2 regions of the Anoxybacillus ayderensis genome follow, and region 2 is predicted to be linked to the other one. Evidence: predicted binding sites of a transcription regulator. Region 2 holds the regulator's gene; the other holds the start of a gene.
The links. The regulator NrdR, encoded in region 2, represses ribonucleotide reductase genes. The targets are predictions, from matches to a motif close to AACACNATATATNGTGTT.

Region 1 (9,327 bases), on a different contig from region 2:
AGCGTCGTCTGTAAATAACAATAATGACAATGCCCCATGCACCCCGTCGCAAGAGGAATCGCATATTCGGCGGACGGTTTAGACGTATCGAATTTTAATGTGCGCCGAACACCGACAACAAGTGTTGATTTTGCGTTGCGATATTGCTGAAGCTCGTTATCTCCCGGAATGCCGCGCACTTGGTTATGCGATGTCGTTTCGCGAATGTCGATATGCATACGTTTGAATTTTTCATATAACTCTTTACCAAGCGGATAATGAAGCGCTTCGGGCTCAAAATAAACAAGCTGAGGAATAAATGGCTTCATACAATCACCTCAATGTTAGTATGGTTTATTCGTATGAGGTGATGAAATACAATTTTTGTAATAAAATAAGGGACGGGTTTTCCCGTCCCTTTTTACGTTATAAGCCACATTTTAACTGGGCACCGCAACTTGTGCACGTGTTGCAGCCACCGATTTCTTCGACCGTTCCTTCACGGCATACTGGACAAATGTTTCCAACTTCTGAACCGATTGTGACGTCCGTTGCGCGTAAATCTGGAATCGTTTCAACAAGCGCAACAGCCCGCTTTTTCGGTTCTTCTGGCAGAAGCTCTAGCTGCTCTTCGACCGCATGTTCTTCTGCTTTTAATGTTAATACTTGCGCATCACGGCTACCGTCGACATATACTGTTCCACCTTTTGCACCACCTCGCCATAAACGCTCGTACACTTTTTGCACTTGCTCGACCGTATAGCCGCGCGGTGCATTCACCGTTTTCGAGAGGCTTGAATCGACCCAACGTTGAATAATGCATTGTACATCCGCATGCGCTTCTGGCGATAAATCCATCGCGGTTACAAACCAATGCGGCAAGTTGTTCGGATCTGCTTCTGGATGTTTATCTAAATATTCTTGAACGATATCCGCCTTCACTTCAATAAACTTACCTAGACGGCCGCTTCGATAATAAGAAAAGGAAAAATATGGTTCAAGCCCTGTGGACACGCCGATCATTGTCCCTGTGGATCCAGTCGGAGCAACCGTTAATAAATGCGAGTTGCGAATGCCGTATTTTAAAATATCTTGGCGAATATCGTCCGGCATTTTTTTCATATAACCGGTGTGAATAAACGCTTCACGCAATTTCATCGTTTCTTCTTCTGTTTCACCAACTAAAAACGGAAAGCTTCCTTTTTCTTTCGCAAGCTCAATCGACGCACGATACGCCGTTGTCGCAATTGTTTTAAACAGCTCGTCAACTAACTGATTTCCTTCTTCCGAACCGTACTCTTTTTCGCAATAAATAAGCAAATCCGCTAGTCCCATGACGCCAAGACCGACGCGGCGCTCCCCAAGCGCTTGCTTTTTATTTTCCTCAAGGAAGTACGGGGTTGCGTCAATAACGTTATCTTGCATGCGGACACCGACTTCAACCGTCTGCTTTAATTTTTCATAATCCACAACTTTCTTTTCTTTATCGACCATATTCGCCAAATTAATGGCAGCTAAATTGCACACAGAATAAGGTGCGAGTGGTTGTTCACCACACGGATTTGTTGCGACTACTTTTTGCCCGTACGCTCTTGCGTTCGTCATGTCGTTGGCGTTGTCGATAAAGAAAATGCCTGGTTCGGCGGAATACGTTGCGCAAATGTTAATGAGCTTCCATAGCTCGCGCGCGCGAATTTTCCGGTAGACGCGAACGCGATAGCCCATTTTCTCCCATTCACGCACATCGCCGACTTCGTGCCATTTTTCGTTGTAGATGCGCATTTCTTCTTCCGAGTACGTTTCAACATCTGGGAAGCGCAATTCGTATTCTTCATCGTTTTCTACTGCCTGCATAAACTCTTTTGTTAAGCAAACGGAAATGTTCGCCCCTGTTAAAAAGTCCGGATTGTGCACGCTATACGTTCCGCCTGTCCGCAACTTTTCTTCCGCGTCTTTAATAATTTTTTCTGAAAAGCCACCGTATCCTGGGATGTTTTTGTAGTTAACAATTCCTTGATACATCGCGCGCTCTTGTTCAGTAAGCGGTGTAAACTTTAGTTTTTCTTTCGCTGCTTTTTGAATGCCTTCATCTTCTGTATTTTCAAGCAAATAGCGCAAAATGCGTGGATTTTGCATTTTCGAAATAATGAATTCAATAATGTCCGGGTGCCAATCGGCCAACATAATCATTTGGGCGCCCCTACGACTTCCACCTTGTTCGACAAGATGGGTCAGTTTTGCAATATCGTCAAGCCATGACACTGAACCGGACGATTTTCCATTCACTCCGCGCGCGAGTGTATTGCGTGGACGAAGGGTAGAACCGTTCGTTCCGACACCGCCACCGCGGCTCATAATTTCCATCACTTGTTTGCGATGTTCAGAAATACCTTCACGCGAGTCTTTCACAAATGGCATGACGTAGCAGTTGAAGTACGTCACTTCTGTTCCAGAACCTGCTCCATATAATACGCGCCCTGCTGGAACGAAATTTAGACTGACAAGCTGTTCATAAAACTTTTCGAACCACTCTTGCCGTTTTTCTTCCGTTTGCTCAACAGCGGCTAGCCCGGTTGCGTTCCGCTTTGCAATTTGCTCATAATAAATTTCTAATGGTTTTTCAATAACATCAAGAGAACGAACGACAATGCCTGTTTTCGCCTCTTCCCCTTCTAGCACGTGGCGATATTCTTCTTCCACAAGCACGTGTGCTTTTTTACTCTCCCAATCCAACTCGACAATAAACCCAAGCCCACGCGCCGGAAACTTCGGATCTTCCTTCACTGTTAAAACGACAAAATCCCCGACGCTTAGCGTCAACTTTTCCGTATCTTTAAACGAATAGCGATCAAGCATCACTAAGCGCGACACACCCTTATATGTAATGTGCATCTCAGGAGTAATCGGGTGCACTTGTGGAAATAGGCGAATGTCTTCATTCAACTTGTCCATATTCACCGTCATTTTTTCAGAAAACGCAACCGTCATGTTTACCTCTCCTCTTCCAACATAATCTTACTACATTAAACTACCATATATCGACAACAATAATCAATTAAAAAATCAATATGTAGTATGTTTTTTTACAAAACCCATACTACATATTGATAATTAAGTCAAGTGTTTTTTATTTGTCAAGAGGAAAATTTACCTTTTAAAATTCCATTCATCTGTTTCGTATTTATTTCTCGCTAGTTGCTGAACGTACAGCCGCTCATCATCGGTTAATTCATATCGTTCCAACTGAATGTTTAAACCTTTTTCAAATCCTTTGAAAAATGCTTCTTTCGCCTCATCGATCGTCACTTTTCGATCGGTTAGCTCATTGATTGCGACCGCTTTGTTTTTAAAATTTTGTCGCAACCGCTCTTTCACTCGTTCGTTCGGATACTTAAACAAGCTAAAAAGCATCTCTTCATCTAAGTCTAATAAAATCGAGCCATGTTGTAAAATGACCCCTTTTTGTCGCGTTTGGGCGCTTCCTGCCACTTTTCTTCCTTCGACAACGAGCTCATACCAAGACGGTGCGTCAAAACAAACAGCTGAGCGTGGGTTTTTTAAATCTGCTTTTTCTTCTTCTGTTTTTGGAACAGCAAAATACGCATCAAGCCCAAGGAAACGAAATCCTTCCAAAATGCCTTGTGAAATGACGCGATACGCTTCCGTCACCGTCTGCGGCATAGCTGGATGCGCTTCTGATACGATAACGCTATACGTTAATTCTTTATCATGAAGCACACCACGCCCGCCTGTTGGGCGTCTCACAAAGCCAAGTCCGTATTTTTTTACTGCATCCATATCGATCTCTTTTTCGACTTTTTGAAAATAGCCGATCGAAAGTGTCGGTGGGTTCCAACCGTAAAACCGAATGGTCGGTGGAAAGTGTCCTTCACTATGCCATTCTAACAACGCTTCATCAAGCGCCATATTAAACGCTGGGGAACAATTGCCTGAGTCGATAAATCGCCATACTTCTTTTTCCATCTACTCCACCCTTTCCTCTATCATTTTATAGTGTAGCAAACATAATAAGTCAATGGAAAATGCTTTGCTTCTTGGACGAAACATTTATATAATAGACGTGGCAACGATGAAAAAGGAGGGTAAGCATGACGACAGTTCTTATTATTCTCGGAGCAATCATTGTGTACGCGGTAATTACATACTTTTACCAAAAGCGAGTCGTTAAAACGCTTACGGAAGAAGAGTTCCGCGCAGGTTATCGAAAAGCGCAACTCATCGACGTTCGCGAACCAGATGAATACGCTGCCGGTCACATTTTAGGAGCACGTAATATTCCACTTTCACAACTGCGTTTACGCATGAAAGAATTGCGTAAAGACCAGCCGATTTATTTATATTGCCAAAGCGGACTTCGCAGCGGCCGTGCGGCACAAATGCTTTACCGAAAAGGATATCGCGACCTTTACCACTTAAAAGGCGGATTTAAAATGTGGACAGGAAAGGTGAAGAAAAAATAAGGTGCCAAGCCAAAACGCCTGGCACCTTTTTTTATTTCTGATAACGCAAAATCGGTTTGCGGGCCGCCGTCGTTTCATCCAATCGTTTGACGACCGTTGTATGCGGTGCTTCTTGGACGATTTCCGGCGTTTCTTCCGCTTCTTTCGCAATTTGGATCATCGCATCAATGAACGCATCGAGCGTTTCTTTTGACTCCGTTTCCGTCGGTTCGATCATCATGCACTCTTCGACAATCAATGGGAAGTAAATCGTCGGCGGATGGTAGCCGAAATCAAGCAAACGCTTCGCAATATCAAGCGTGCGCACACCCAATTTCTTTTGCCGCTTTCCTGATAACACAAACTCGTGTTTGCAATGACGGTTGTATGGCAAATCGTAATATTCCGCTAGACGACGCATCATGTAATTAGCGTTTAATACCGCATATTCTGTCACTGCTTTTAAGCCGTCCGGCCCCATCGAACGAATATACGTATAGGCGCGAACGTTAATGCCGAAGTTGCCATAAAACGGCTTCACGCGACCGATCGCTTTTGGTCTGTCATAGTCGAAATAGTATCCGTCTTCTCCCTTTTCCACCGTCGGTTTCGGTAAAAATGGAATAAGGTCCGCTTTCACACCAACTGGACCAGAGCCAGGGCCACCGCCGCCATGCGGGCCAGTAAACGTTTTATGAAGGTTTAAGTGAACGACGTCAAAGCCCATATCGCCAGGGCGCGCTTTGCTTAACACCGCATTTAAGTTTGCCCCGTCGTAATACAGCTTTCCGCCTGCGGCATGCACGATTTCTGCCATTTCTAAAATATTTTCTTCAAAAAGACCAAGCGTATTTGGGTTTGTGAGCATAAGCGCGGCTGTATCTGGGCCGACGACGCGGCGTAAATCGTCTAAATCGACAAGCCCTTCTTCTGTCGATTTCACCGTCACCGTTTCAAATCCGGCAACTGTTGCCGACGCAGGATTTGTTCCGTGCGCCGTATCAGGGACAATGACTTTTGTGCGATTGTAGTCGCCGTTTGCTTCATGGTAGGCGCGAATCATCATCAGTCCTGTCCATTCTCCATGCGCACCAGCGGCTGGCTGCAACGTCACCGCATCCATGCCGGTAATTTCTTTTAAATGCTCTTGTAAGTCATACATTAATTCAAGCGCCCCTTGCACCGTTTCTTCCGGCTGAAGCGGATGAATGTGGGCAAATCCAGCGAAGCGAGCAACGTTTTCATTTATTTTCGGATTGTATTTCATCGTACAAGATCCAAGCGGGTAAAAGCCGGAATCAACCCCATGGTTACGCTTTGATAGCGCTGTATAATGACGCATAATGTCAAGCTCTGACACTTCAGGAAGCTCCGGTGCTTCTTGCCGAATGTAATCGGTTGGAACGACTTGTGCAATATCGACTGCTGGTACGTCTAGTGCTGGTAAGCTATATCCGATTCGTCCTGGCTTGCTTAATTCAAAAATAAGCGGTTGATCTTTATGCATGACAATCCCCCAATTCTTTCACAAGCGTGTCGATTTCTTCTTTCGTGCGCAATTCTGTGACCGCAATTAACATGCAGTTTTGCAGTTCTGGATAATCGCGCCCGAGATCGTAGCCGCCGATGATCCCTTTTTCCAACAGCTTTTTATTTACTTCCGCTACGGGCTTGTTCAGTCGAACAACAAACTCGTTGAAAAACGGTCCTGTAAATAAGACATCAAATCCATGATTGACGAACGCTTCTTTTGCATAATGCGCTTTTTGAATATTCATCGTCGCCATTTCTTTTACACCTTTTTTGCCGAGCGCGGTCATCGCCACCGATGCGGCGAGCGCATTTAACGCTTGGTTCGAGCAAATATTTGACGTCGCTTTGTCGCGGCGAATATGTTGTTCACGCGCTTGCAACGTCAAAACAAAGCCGCGTCGCCCTTCTTCATCCGTCGTTTGTCCGACGAGACGCCCTGGAATTTTGCGCATGAGCGCCGATTTCACCGCAAAATAACCGCAATGTGGACCACCGAATTGGGCTGGAATGCCAAACGGTTGCGCATCGCCAACGACGATGTCTGCACCGAACTGACCTGGCGGTGTTAATACCCCTAACGCAAGCGGATTGCTTGCGACAACGAACATTCCTTGATGCGCATGAGCGATTGGTTCAATTTCTTTTAGCGGTTCGATTTGTCCGAAAAAGTTTGGATATTGCACAATGACGCATGCGACATCTTCATTCATTTCTGCTTGAAGAGCGTCAAGATCCGTTACACCATTTTTATACGGTATGTCTACCACTTCAAGCCCCGGTCCTTTTGCGTACGTTTTCACGACGTCGCGATATTCTGGATGCACTGCGTTTGATAATAACACTTTTTTCTTTTTCGTATGCGCTGCACTTAACAACGCTGCTTCCGCTAACGCTGTGCCACCGTCATACATCGATGAGTTCGCCACATCCATGCCTGTCAGCTCACAAATCATCGTTTGAAACTCGAAAATTGCTTGCAATTCCCCTTGGGAAATTTCTGGCTGATATGGCGTATACGCTGTATAAAATTCGGAACGTGAAATGACATGGTCAACAATCGTCGGGATGTAATGATCATACACCCCAGCTCCTAAAAATGAGGTATATGTCTTCATATCCGCATTTTTTGCGGCTAATGCCATTAATTCTTTCATTAGTTCCGGTTCTGATTTTGCCGGCTTAATGTTGTATTCGCCTTGAAAACGAACGCTTTCTGGAATATCAGAAAACAGTTCATCAATCGATTGCACACCAATCGTTTCTAACATTTGTTGCTTATCTTCTTCCGTCATTGGCAAATAACGATGAAGCATAACTCTCTCTCCTCACATTATTTTGTGCGTTTATAAAACGGTGTTGCCACTACTTTCGCTTTTAGTCGTTTCCCGCGAACATCTACTTCTACTTCTGTATCAAGGGGAGAATACGCTGTAGAAATCAGTGCTAGGCCGATATTTTTTTTAAGCGTTGGCGACTGAGTTCCTGTCGTCACAACACCAACTTGCTCACCGTTTACATATACTGCATATCCGTGACGCGGAATGCCTTTGTCGATCATTTCAATGCCGACAAGTTTACGTGTTGTTCCTTCTTCTTTTTGTTTTTTCAATACTTCTTTTCCGAAAAAGTCAACGTCTTTATTCGTTTTAACTGCAAATCCAAGCCCTGCTTCGATTGGCGTAATGTCTTTCGCCAATTCTTGCCCATAAAGCGGCAAGCACGCTTCAAAACGAAGTGTATCGCGCGCACCGAGCCCGCACGGAAGCACTCCGTCTTCTTTTCCTGTCTCTAAAATCGCTCGCCAAAGCGTTTGGGCATCTTCTGCTCGGCAATATAGCTCAAACCCGTCTTCTCCTGTATATCCTGTACGCGACACGAGCGCTTGAACACCTGCGACATCGATGTGATCGGCAAAAGCGAAAAATTTCATGTTAGATAAATCAACAGTCGTCAATCGTTGCAACACTCTTTCCGCAAGCGGCCCTTGTAGTGCTAATTGCGCAATATCGTTTGAAATATTGACAAGTTCAACATCCCCCACTACATGCGCTTCAAGCCATGCAAAATCTTTTTCAATATTTGCGGCATTGACAACAAGAAGGTAATGATCGTCTCCTTTTTTATAAACAAGTAAATCATCAACTGTTCCACCGTCTTCATCGCACATAAGCGTATATTGGGCGCGACCATTTGTTAATTTTGCGACATCGTTTGTCATCATTTTTTGTAAAAAGGCAAGGCTATCTTTTCCTTTCACTTCAAACTCGCCCATATGCGACACATCAAACAATCCTGCCCGCGTCCGTACGGCTTCATGTTCTTCTTTAATGCTCGAAAATTGCACGGGTAACTCCCAACCGCCAAAATCAATCGTTTTTGCGCCATACTCTGCATACAGAGGAAATAGCGGTGTTCTTTTTAACATATGCTCCCTCCTTGTTCATAAAAAAAGACAGACGACCCCCATATTGTCATATGGTAGTCTCTGTCCTTTCACCTGAAAGTTTCCCTGTAATAGGTGTCCTCGTGGGTGGTTCACATTCGTGAACGCTCTCCAGAGCTGCGTCAAACAAGAGTTCTTTTGCCTGAGAGATTCGTGTTGCCACTTGCTCCTTCGGCGCTACATTCCGTAGTCTCTCCCCTTGTTCTCATCCGCCCGTATACAATTGTCGTTCTTGAGCCACACTACATGTAAGCACATAATGAAACAATTTTATAAACTTTCTTACGTTTTTTATTATCTTATAACTTCTCTTTTGTCGCAACATCTTTTTATAAATAAAATACGTAAATTCTTTTTTATTTCAAACGAAAATGTTCGGAAAATGAGGGATACTTATGAACGTCACAGTACATTGGGAGAAAAGTTGGAAGGACGAATTTATGACGCGCATCGAACGTGACGGTCCGTGGTCAAACTGGGAATTGTACGAGTTGGCTCTTGAATCAGCCAAAGCGTTAACTATTCCTCAGTTTGATGGACTACAAGCGCCAAAACATTTGCCACATATAACAATTTTACCTCATCAATACGATGTTGCACGTCAAGTTGTCGAGCAAATGAACGGAAAAGCCATTTTAGCGGATGAAGTCGGGCTGGGAAAAACGATTGAAGCGGGATTAATTTTAAAAGAATATATGATTCGTGGACTTGTGAAAAAGGCGCTTATTCTCGTTCCCGCTTCTCTCGTCTCGCAATGGGTGCAAGAATTAAATGAAAAATTTTTTATTCCTGCCGTTGCTCAAAGGAAAAGCTACGTATGGGAACAATGTGACGTTGTCGTTTCATCAATCGATACAGCGAAAAAACAACCGCATCGGGATATCATTTATGAACAAACATACGATATTGTCA
Region 2 (9,327 bases):
CTTTTCCGAGCTTACGATGATCACGCTCTTTCGCTTCTTGTAAGAGACGTAAATATTCATCTAAATCTTCTTTTTTGAAAAAGGCTGTACCGTAAATACGTTGCAACATTTTGTTTTTGCTGTCACCACGCCAGTACGCACCTGCTACACTTAACAGTTTAAACTCTTTAATTTTTCCTGTTGATGGGACGTGCACCCCACGGCAAAGATCGAAAAACTCTCCTTGTTCGTAAATGGAAACGACTTCTCCCTCTGGAATGTCGTGAATAAGTTCAATTTTTAAATGATCGCCAATTTCTGTATAGCGACGAATTGCCTCTTCGCGACTCACTTCTTTGCGAACGATATCTAAGTTTTCTTTCACAATTTTTTTCATTTCTTGTTCAATTTTCGGTAAGTCTTCTGCTGTAATTGGTACGTCAACATCAATATCATAGTAAAAGCCGTTTTCAATGACAGGGCCAACGCCAAGCTTCACATCTTTGTACAATCGTTTAATCGCTTGTGCCATTAAATGCGCTGTGCTATGACGTAAAATGTCAAGCGCTTCTGGCATATCTTGCGTAATAATCGAAATGGCGCCGTCTTCTTCAATCGGTGTACGCAAATCGATCATGCGATCGTTTAGCTTTCCTGCAATTGCTTTTTTCTTCAGTCCTGGGCTAATGGACGCTGCAATATCTTCCGTTGTCACTCCTTTCGGAAACTCCTTCACTGCTCCATCTGGAAATGTAATTTTTACTACATCCGCCAAAGCTGCTCACTCCTTTTTTAAAAAATAAAAAAACTCGTCCCAAAAACGAGGGACGAGTTGGTTTCGTGGTTCCACCCTTCTTCCCGTCTATACGAACATAAAGCGAGCGTATAAACGGCTTCATCTCGATAACGGCGCAAACCGTCAGCAATTACTAAACGGGCAATCGTCCCATTGTTCACTGCTGAAGTTTAGAGGTGGTAAGTGCATTTTCCGTGTTAGGAAGGTTTCAGCCTATGCCTTCCCTCTCTGTGAACCGTAAAAATACACCCATGTCCTCATCATCACTTTTTGCTTTATTCACTATGTATGTCATTATAAGCATATTTTTTTGGAAAATCAAGAGGTGTTCGTAGCTCGATTCGCTCTTGAAACACATTTTGAATCGTTTGGATCATTCCGACATCTGTCACATTTGTATACATATATATTTTTTCTGGTGCTATCGATACGAGCGGCGCTAATACAGATGTGTCAATGTACATCGGCTGACTCACCATCAATCGACGGTCAATAAACTGCTTTAGTTGATGAGGTGACAAGTAAAAAAAATGGTCATCGAAAAATTGAAACGTTTCGTTTTCGTATACTAAATGAAGGACGCTCATTTTCGGGTGGCGCGACGCCACAATTTCGCGCAACAGTTGAACGAAAGTTTGGTATTCTTGTTCTAATTTGTATTCGTCAATCGCTAATTCCACATAATGTATAAGCCGATCATAATACGGCTTTAAGCGAAAAGTGATAAGCGACTCGAATGAAAACACCCCTTCCTGCAAACATTCATGCAACGATTGAGCAATCAGTTGCTCACGCGGTACATTTATTTTCTTTCCGAGACGATAATCGTGCCTTTCCCCGTCAATAAACGAATATGTAAGCTGTAAAATTTGTTGTTGCTCTTCTTCGTTTTCATAAAAAAACGTGCGGGAAATGATCGATAAAATCCAACGTGTTTCAAATGCTCGAATGATGCATGAAGAAAAAATAGGAATGAACAATGCGCGCATATGCGCAACATTCTGTTCATGAAAGAAAACGGTAATCGTCTTGTCATCATAAAGCAACTTCCCATATGGTTGCGGCGCTTTACTTAATTGTTCAAATAGTCGTTGTGCATCTTGTCCATTTTGAAATACGATATAAATCAACGGTGCCCCCCCTTTTCCCGAAACATGCTTGTTTTATATATATGGGGAACACCGTTTGTTTATCACATTTCGATTCGGCGATTTTTTCCTGTCATTTCGATCGGAGTAGCTAAATAAACAATTCGTTCGATAATTCGTGCCGCTTTTACTTGTTCTTCTTCGCCTCGCTGCGAGTGAGCAAGGTGATGCGTCAGACGTTTTAAATCAAAATTTGATGTAAAACATGTCGGCAAATGCTCAAGCATGCGATATTGTAAAATCGGACCGAGCACCTCATCGCGCCACCAACTTGACATTAATTCTGCTCCTAAATCATCGAGCATAAGGACAGGTACTTGCTTTGCATATTCAATCGTATCCTGAAATGCATCGGTTTGAAGCGATGATTTCAACGAGCGAACAAATTCTGGTACGTACACGAGAAATGAAGCGATGTGCCTTTGTGCTAACTCATTTGCCATCGCTGCTAACAAATATGTTTTTCCGACGCCAAACGATCCGTATAAATATAGCCCTTTCATTCGTTTGCCTATTTCGTATGTCGATGCAAACGTGTTCGCAAGCTCGATCGCTTCAATTCGCCCAAGATCGTCCGTTTCTAGCTGATCAAACGCTGCTTGCAACATATCGCGCGGAATAAATAAACTACGAATAAGCGACTGTTGTTTTTTTCGTTCATCATCTTGCACTTTACGAGCACACCGCTCATATTGCACGTCAATGTTTTTCCCTTGCCAAATTAAATGAGGCGTATAACCTTTCAGTAAGTTCGGACATTGTTCTAAGCTTTGGCAACGTTCACAATGCTTGCTTTGTTGCACAAACTCGTACAATTTACCGAGATGACGATTTAACATCGCATCCGTCACGTGATGACCACGCAAAAATGTTTGAACATGAGGATCACGTAAAATGTCGCGCTTCATCGCCTCATATCGTTCTTTAAAATCGTGACGATTCATCAAATGGTGAATGGTTTCCCGAATTGGTTTCATCGTTTATCCCCTAACTTTTCGGTTTTTTTAACCGTTCTTCCAACTCGCGCCGTTTTTGTTCTAACTCTTCTTCTGATTTCACTTGTTTTCGCTCAAATTGTGAATAGTCCGTCTGCAGCCAATCTGGCAACAGTTCGGTACGAATCGGTTTTTTAGATCCTTTTTGTTCTTTTTCTTTCATAAATGTTTCATATTCTCGCGCCTCTTTTTTCGCCAATTCCATCGCTTGTTTCACCGTACGTACCTTTTTTCGCGCCCATGAACTCGCAATTTTTTCAACATATTTTTTCGGCAACTTCATATCTGTCCGCAGCATGACGTAGTAAATGAGCACGTTCATGACACCTGGCGGCAATTTTTGTTTAAACATAATGTCTTCAATCAACTGTAAATCAGCTAACGCCGGTTCAACTCCACCAGAAAAATCCATAAGCAATTGTCTCGGCGAAACGGTTTCAAGCTGTTTCATTAAATATTCTTCTTCATTTTTTGGTTCGGCATGTGCCATCGTTCGCTCTGCTAACGGTTGTACACGATCATATAGACGCGGAAGCGCTTCACCACGTTCAAATTGATACCATTCTTGCGCTGCTTTTCGTAATGCTTCAATATCAATTTGTTCAGCGGGATCGATGACGCCCATCACAATTTTTTGCATATCAAGAGGACCAATCCCATACAGAAAAGAAAGCTTTTTAATTGCATCTTTTACTTTTTCAGTAATCGCACGTCGTGGTACGAGGTGATGAGATAGTCCAGCGTAAAAGGCATCGAAGTCAAATATATCATCTTGCATCTTATATATCGCTCGTTCTTTTCCTATATACTGCTGTCCATCTTGAAGCATCACTTCTTGTTTCGCTTCATCACTTAATTTATGAATCATTTTTTCAGGTTGGATGGATGAAAAGACATCGTGAAATGAGCGGGTGATCGGTGTAAATGACGTACGATCAATGGCACGATCGGAAAAAAACTTTTTCAGCTTTTGAAATTTTGTTTTTCCGACACGATCATACAAAAATACATTTAAAACCCCATCGTTGAAAAATTGTTCTGGTGTAAGTGGAAGAAGTAGCTCATAAATAAATACCCGTTCATCGTCTTCATTCGTTCGTTTCATGTACGTATTTAACAACCCGATTCCTTCTAGTTTTAAACGCTCGGCATATATCGTTGGCAAACTGCATTGCATAATCGCCATTAAACTATGATGTGTCGTCTCCTCGCTCCATAAACGCGCCTGCTCAAGTTCGCTCCATAACGTCATATATAAGCTATACGCTTGAGCACCAATTAAAGGTTGATATAAAAGTGTCAATACTTTTCGGTCTAATTCGCTTAAAATTCCGTTCGCATGTACAATATATCGGTCGACCGCAATTAACTCTTTCCAACTATATTCCATCTTATCGACCTTCTTCATATGAAAAAGAGCACATTATGCCCTTTCTCCTTGTTCTTTTTTAATGAGCTCTTTTAATTCTTCAATAAAGACGTTTAAATCTTTAAACTGTCGATATACAGAGGCAAAACGAACGTAAGCGACTTCATCAATTTTTGATAATCTTTCCATTACCATTTCGCCGATCGTTTCACTTTTTACTTCATTTATGCCGCTATTACGCAATTCTCGCTCAATTTGCTGCGTCACTTGCTCTAATTGTTCAAGGGCAACCGGCCGCTTCTCACATGCTTTAATCAGCCCACGCAATATTTTTTCACGACTAAATTCTTCTCTCGTTCCTTCTTTTTTCACGACAATTAACGGTGTTTCTTCGACTTTCTCAAACGTTGTAAAACGAAAATGGCAACGTTCACATTCGCGCCGACGGCGAATGGAACGCCCTTCATCAACTGGACGCGAATCAAGTACCCGCGTCCCATGATGGTGACACGATGGGCATTTCATATGTATCAACTCCTGACAGTAATCTTACCCTTATAGTAGACAAAAAAAGGCGCATGCACAACTACTTCTCACTATATATTCCCGATCCGATGTATGTTAATCGTTTAGCTAATTGATCATATAAACGAATAATAAGTTGACGGCTAAATCCAAAGTCGATTGGCAACCACTTTGTTTCTGTCGTCACAGAAAAATCAATAGCTGTTTCGAACGGTCGAACAGAAATGACTGTGACGACGATAAATGCTTTTTTTCCTTTCGTAAGCGATACGCTCATTTCTCCTCTTTCTTCTGAGATTGCCACAATATGATAGCCGTCCATTTGCTCGAACAATTGTTTCACTTCTTTTAATGCAGCCGCTTGCGTCGTTTTATAATAACGGCTTTTCAACTGCTCATCCGGATGACGTTCCGATGTTTCATTATGATTCGTTAATACGTATTTCCATTTCACCTGTCGTCGCCTCACTTTTCAACGAATGATAAAAAAGAGGTGCAGAATCTACACCTCTTTTCCTCTTACACTTTATTATAAAGCTTTTGCTTGTTTAATTTCAATCGGACCCATGCCACGAGGCAATTCAATTGTTTCACGTGTTTGCGCACCTAACGCTTCTGCAATATAGTCAGCAGCAATCGTTGGATCTAAATGTCCACATGTGTACACATCAATACTCGCATATCCGTGTTCAGGAAAACTGTGAATCGTTAAATGTGATTCAGAAATGATCACAACGCCGCTAACGCCTTGTGGTGCAAATTTATGAAATGCAACTTCACGAATTTCCGCACCTGACTTTAACGCTGCATCAACAAATGTTTTTTCAATAAACTCGATGTCATTCAACTTATCAAAATCGCATCCCCAAAGTTCTGAGATAACGTGACGACCCATTGTATCCATGATCGTATCCCCCTTTAATAAATTTTGAAAAAAAATAAACGATGAATTTCTTTTGCTTTCTGGAATGTATAACTACCACGGGGGAAAGTTAGTCCAAAGAGGTCCTAACCCTTTAAGTAGTCACATTACCATGCGTTCAAGAAGTTCACGAAAAATAGTATACTTCGTTTATATCTTTTTTTCAATATTGTTTTTTGTTTTTTATGAAATTAGGCATAAAAAATAACGCTGGAATGCCAGCGTTATGACATCGCAACCGCTTCGTTTTTTGACAACTGTTTTGCAACAAGCTTTGTTAAATCAACAACGCGGCACGAATAACCCCATTCATTATCATACCATGCTAATACTTTTACTTTCCGATTTTCGATTACCATCGTGGATAATCCATCGACAATGGCAGAGTGCGGATTCGTATTAAAATCAATCGATACGAGCGGTTCCATCGTCACGTCTAAAATGCCTTTTAACGATCCACGTGCTGCTTGCATAAATGCTTCGTTTACTTCATCGACCGTTACATGTTTTTTTACATCGACAACGACATCAACAAGCGAAACGTTTGGCGTTGGAACGCGCAATGCCATGCCGTGCATTTTTCCTTTTAAATGTGGCAATACGAGCGCCAACGCTTTCGCTGCACCTGTCGTTGTTGGAATGATCGATTGTGCACACGAACGGGCACGGCGTAAATCTTTATGCGGATTGTCAATATTTTTTTGATCGTTTGTATATGCATGCACAGTTGTCATCAACCCATTTTCAATGCCGAATGCTTCATCAAGCACTTTTACAACCGGAGCTAAACAATTTGTTGTGCATGAAGCATTTGAAATAATGATATGTTCTGGAGAAAGCATATGTTCATTTACACCGATGACAATTGTTACATCTTCATCTTTTCCTGGCGCTGTTAAAATGACGCGTTTCGCCCCTGCTTCGATGTGCATCATTGCTTTCTCTTTTGCATTAAACTTTCCTGTCGCCTCAATAACAATATCGATTTGAAGCTCTCCCCATGGCAGTAGGCGTGGATCGCGGGAATTGAGTAACTGTACTTTTTTCCCATTCACAATAAGTCCATCTTCAACCGGAATGACTTCCCCTTCAAATTTGCCATGGTTTGAATCATATTTTATTAAATGAGCTAACGTTTCAGGCGGATAGCTCGCATTAATCGCTACAATATCAAAATCTTGTTCAATTATCGCTTTTCGGAACACCATCCGTCCAATGCGTCCGAATCCGTTAATCGCTACTCTCGCTTTCATTATATAGCTCCTTTCAATATATATGTTATACTATTTGTTCGTTATCTACAAAAATAGTATAACACTTTTAGTTTGTTTATGCTATAAAAAAATAAAAAAAGGGCGTCCTATTTTCCAAGAACACCCCAACGTACTAAACATGCATGCAATTGTCGTTTCGTTTCTTCTATCGTTCCGTTATTATCGATCACTGCATCGGCTTTCTTTCTTTTTTCTTCAAGCGGCATTTGTGCTTTCATGCGAGCCCGTGCTTCTTCAACCGAAAAGCCATTGCGCTCACAAAGACGATGAAGCTGGGTTTGTTCATCGACATATACAACGAGAATGCGATCAACAAGATGCTCTAATTTGCTTTCAAATAAAAGAGGAATATCGAGAACAACTGCCTTTTCCTTTTGTTTCGCATATTGTTCTTTTTGTTGTAGCATATGTTTGCGCACAAGCGGATGAACGATGGCATTTAACTGTTTTCGCTTTTGTTCATCATCAAACACGATCGTACCGAGTTTGCGGCGATCAATCGCTCCGTTTGCATCCAAAATGTCGCGGCCGAACGCTTCAACAATAGGTTTATACGCTTCACCATTGATTGCTGTGACACGATGAGCGATTTCATCTGCATCAATAACAGGAATATGTAAGTCGCGAAACATCGCCGCGACCGTGCTTTTTCCGCTCGCAATCCCCCCTGTTAAACCGATCGTTAACACTTACTATCCCCCCTATCTCATTTTAAAAATACCAAGCACAATGAGCATAATTCCAGGTAAAAACGAATATTTTTGTAGCCAGTCATACTTCCTAAACGACTTACCAATTTTTAAACCGCTAAATAAGAAGCTAAAGCTAAGCAAACAAATGAGAAATGTCGTAAACGTTACAGAATAATTTAAAAGCGCTGCGCTCACTCCTGCCCCAAACGCATCAAGAGACAAAGCAACACCTAAAAATACGGCTTCCATTCCTGTAATCGTACCTGACCGGTCAAAATCAGCCATCGTTGGCTTGCGTAAAATTTGAATAACAATACCGAGCGGACGAATTTCTACATTCATGAGAAACTTTTCTTCATTGTCGTCTCGTTTAAGGATAAATTGAATGATCATCCATAACCCTAATACGATCAATATACTTCCACCCATTGCGTTCGCAACAGCAGGTGAAAAAAACACATACATGATGCGCCCAATGCCCATCGCCACTAAAAAAGTCAGGCACGAAAAAAGCGAAATAATAAGCAATGACCGAAGCGGAATATGTACATTCCGCATACCGTACGTAATCCCGACAGTCAAACCGTCGATGCTAACAGCTAAAGCAAGTAAAAATAAAGACCATGTGATCATAAGCGCCTGCCCCTTCCTTTGAAAAACTACCATAGTATATGGAAGAGGCCTAGGCAATGTTCTTACACTATGTTTGACAATGTTTACAATAATGCGTACCGCGATTTGCGACCATTGTTTTGACAATGGGCTCCCCGCATCGCCGGCACGGCTTATTTACACGCCCATATACGTACAATTGCGTTTGAAATGTTCCTATTTTCCCTTGCGTATTGACGTACGTTCGAACCGTGCTGCCCCCTTTTTCAATCGCTTCTCGTATCGTTTCAACGATTGCTTCATGTAACGCTTCTATTTCTTGCTCCGTTAACGTAGCTGCGATACGTTCTGGATGAATGGACGAACGAAATAACACTTCGTCAACATAAATATTTCCTAATCCTGCAACAATCGTTTGATCAAGCAATACCGCTTTTATTGTTCGCTTTGTTCGTTGAAGCTGATCGGTAAGCCATAAAACAGTAAACTGTTCGTCAAGCGGCTCGATGCCGATGTTTGATAAAGGTGGAACGTTTTCCCCTTTATTGAACAAATGCATCGTTCCAAATTTACGCACATCGCGATAACGAAGTTCGGTACGATCTGTAAATGTAAAAAAGATGTGCGTATGGCGATCAAATGGGGCATTTTCTTTTTCGTATATGTAGCGTCCCTCCATACGCAAATGGGAAACTAGAACAACATCGTCCAATTGAAAAATTAAAAATTTCCCCCGTCGCTCAATATCGTAAATCGTCTGTCCTTTTAATCGATCACAAAATGTTTCTACGTCAGGATGTTGGACGATCTTTTCCCAATGTACTTTTACACGTTCAATCGTTTTGCCAACAACAAGCGGAAGAAGCGTGCGCCGCACCGTTTCCACTTCAGGTAGTTCTGGCATGTTTGTTCATCCTTTCCTTACTTCGCATCATACCACGTCGGTCCAAAGTGGTAATCGACCTTTAATGGAACACGTAATGATACTGCATTTTCCATGACATCTGGGACAATT

Region 1: a site for NrdR is predicted at 3,040-3,057, ahead of HNR63_RS10215 (vitamin B12-dependent ribonucleotide reductase). Genes of this name have one in related genera too.

Annotation. Positions count from the first base shown of each region.
Region 1 covers NZ_JACDUV010000006.1:155,816-165,142, reverse strand. The annotation lists gene splB (spore photoproduct lyase) at 1-308, opposite strand, end outside; gene HNR63_RS10215 (vitamin B12-dependent ribonucleotide reductase) at 406-2,967, opposite strand; gene HNR63_RS10210 (lipoate--protein ligase family protein) at 3,127-3,963, opposite strand; gene HNR63_RS10205 (rhodanese-like domain-containing protein) at 4,089-4,460, shown strand; gene gcvPB (aminomethyl-transferring glycine dehydrogenase subunit GcvPB) at 4,492-5,946, opposite strand; gene gcvPA (aminomethyl-transferring glycine dehydrogenase subunit GcvPA) at 5,939-7,285, opposite strand; gene gcvT (glycine cleavage system aminomethyltransferase GcvT) at 7,303-8,397, opposite strand; glycine riboswitch at 8,536-8,624, opposite strand; gene HNR63_RS10185 (DEAD/DEAH box helicase) at 8,811-9,327, shown strand, end outside.
Region 2 covers NZ_JACDUV010000004.1:154,499-163,825, reverse strand. The annotation lists gene thrS (threonine--tRNA ligase) at 1-754, opposite strand, end outside; gene ytxC (putative sporulation protein YtxC) at 1,051-1,905, opposite strand; gene dnaI (primosomal protein DnaI) at 1,968-2,900, opposite strand; gene HNR63_RS07455 (replication initiation and membrane attachment family protein) at 2,911-4,308, opposite strand; gene nrdR (transcriptional regulator NrdR) at 4,342-4,812, opposite strand; gene HNR63_RS07445 (hypothetical protein) at 4,874-5,266, opposite strand; gene speD (adenosylmethionine decarboxylase) at 5,342-5,716, opposite strand; gene HNR63_RS07435 (glyceraldehyde-3-phosphate dehydrogenase) at 5,959-6,987, opposite strand; gene coaE (dephospho-CoA kinase) at 7,095-7,697, opposite strand; gene ytaF (sporulation membrane protein YtaF) at 7,710-8,333, opposite strand; gene mutM (DNA-formamidopyrimidine glycosylase) at 8,401-9,216, opposite strand; gene polA (DNA polymerase I) at 9,234-9,327, opposite strand, start outside.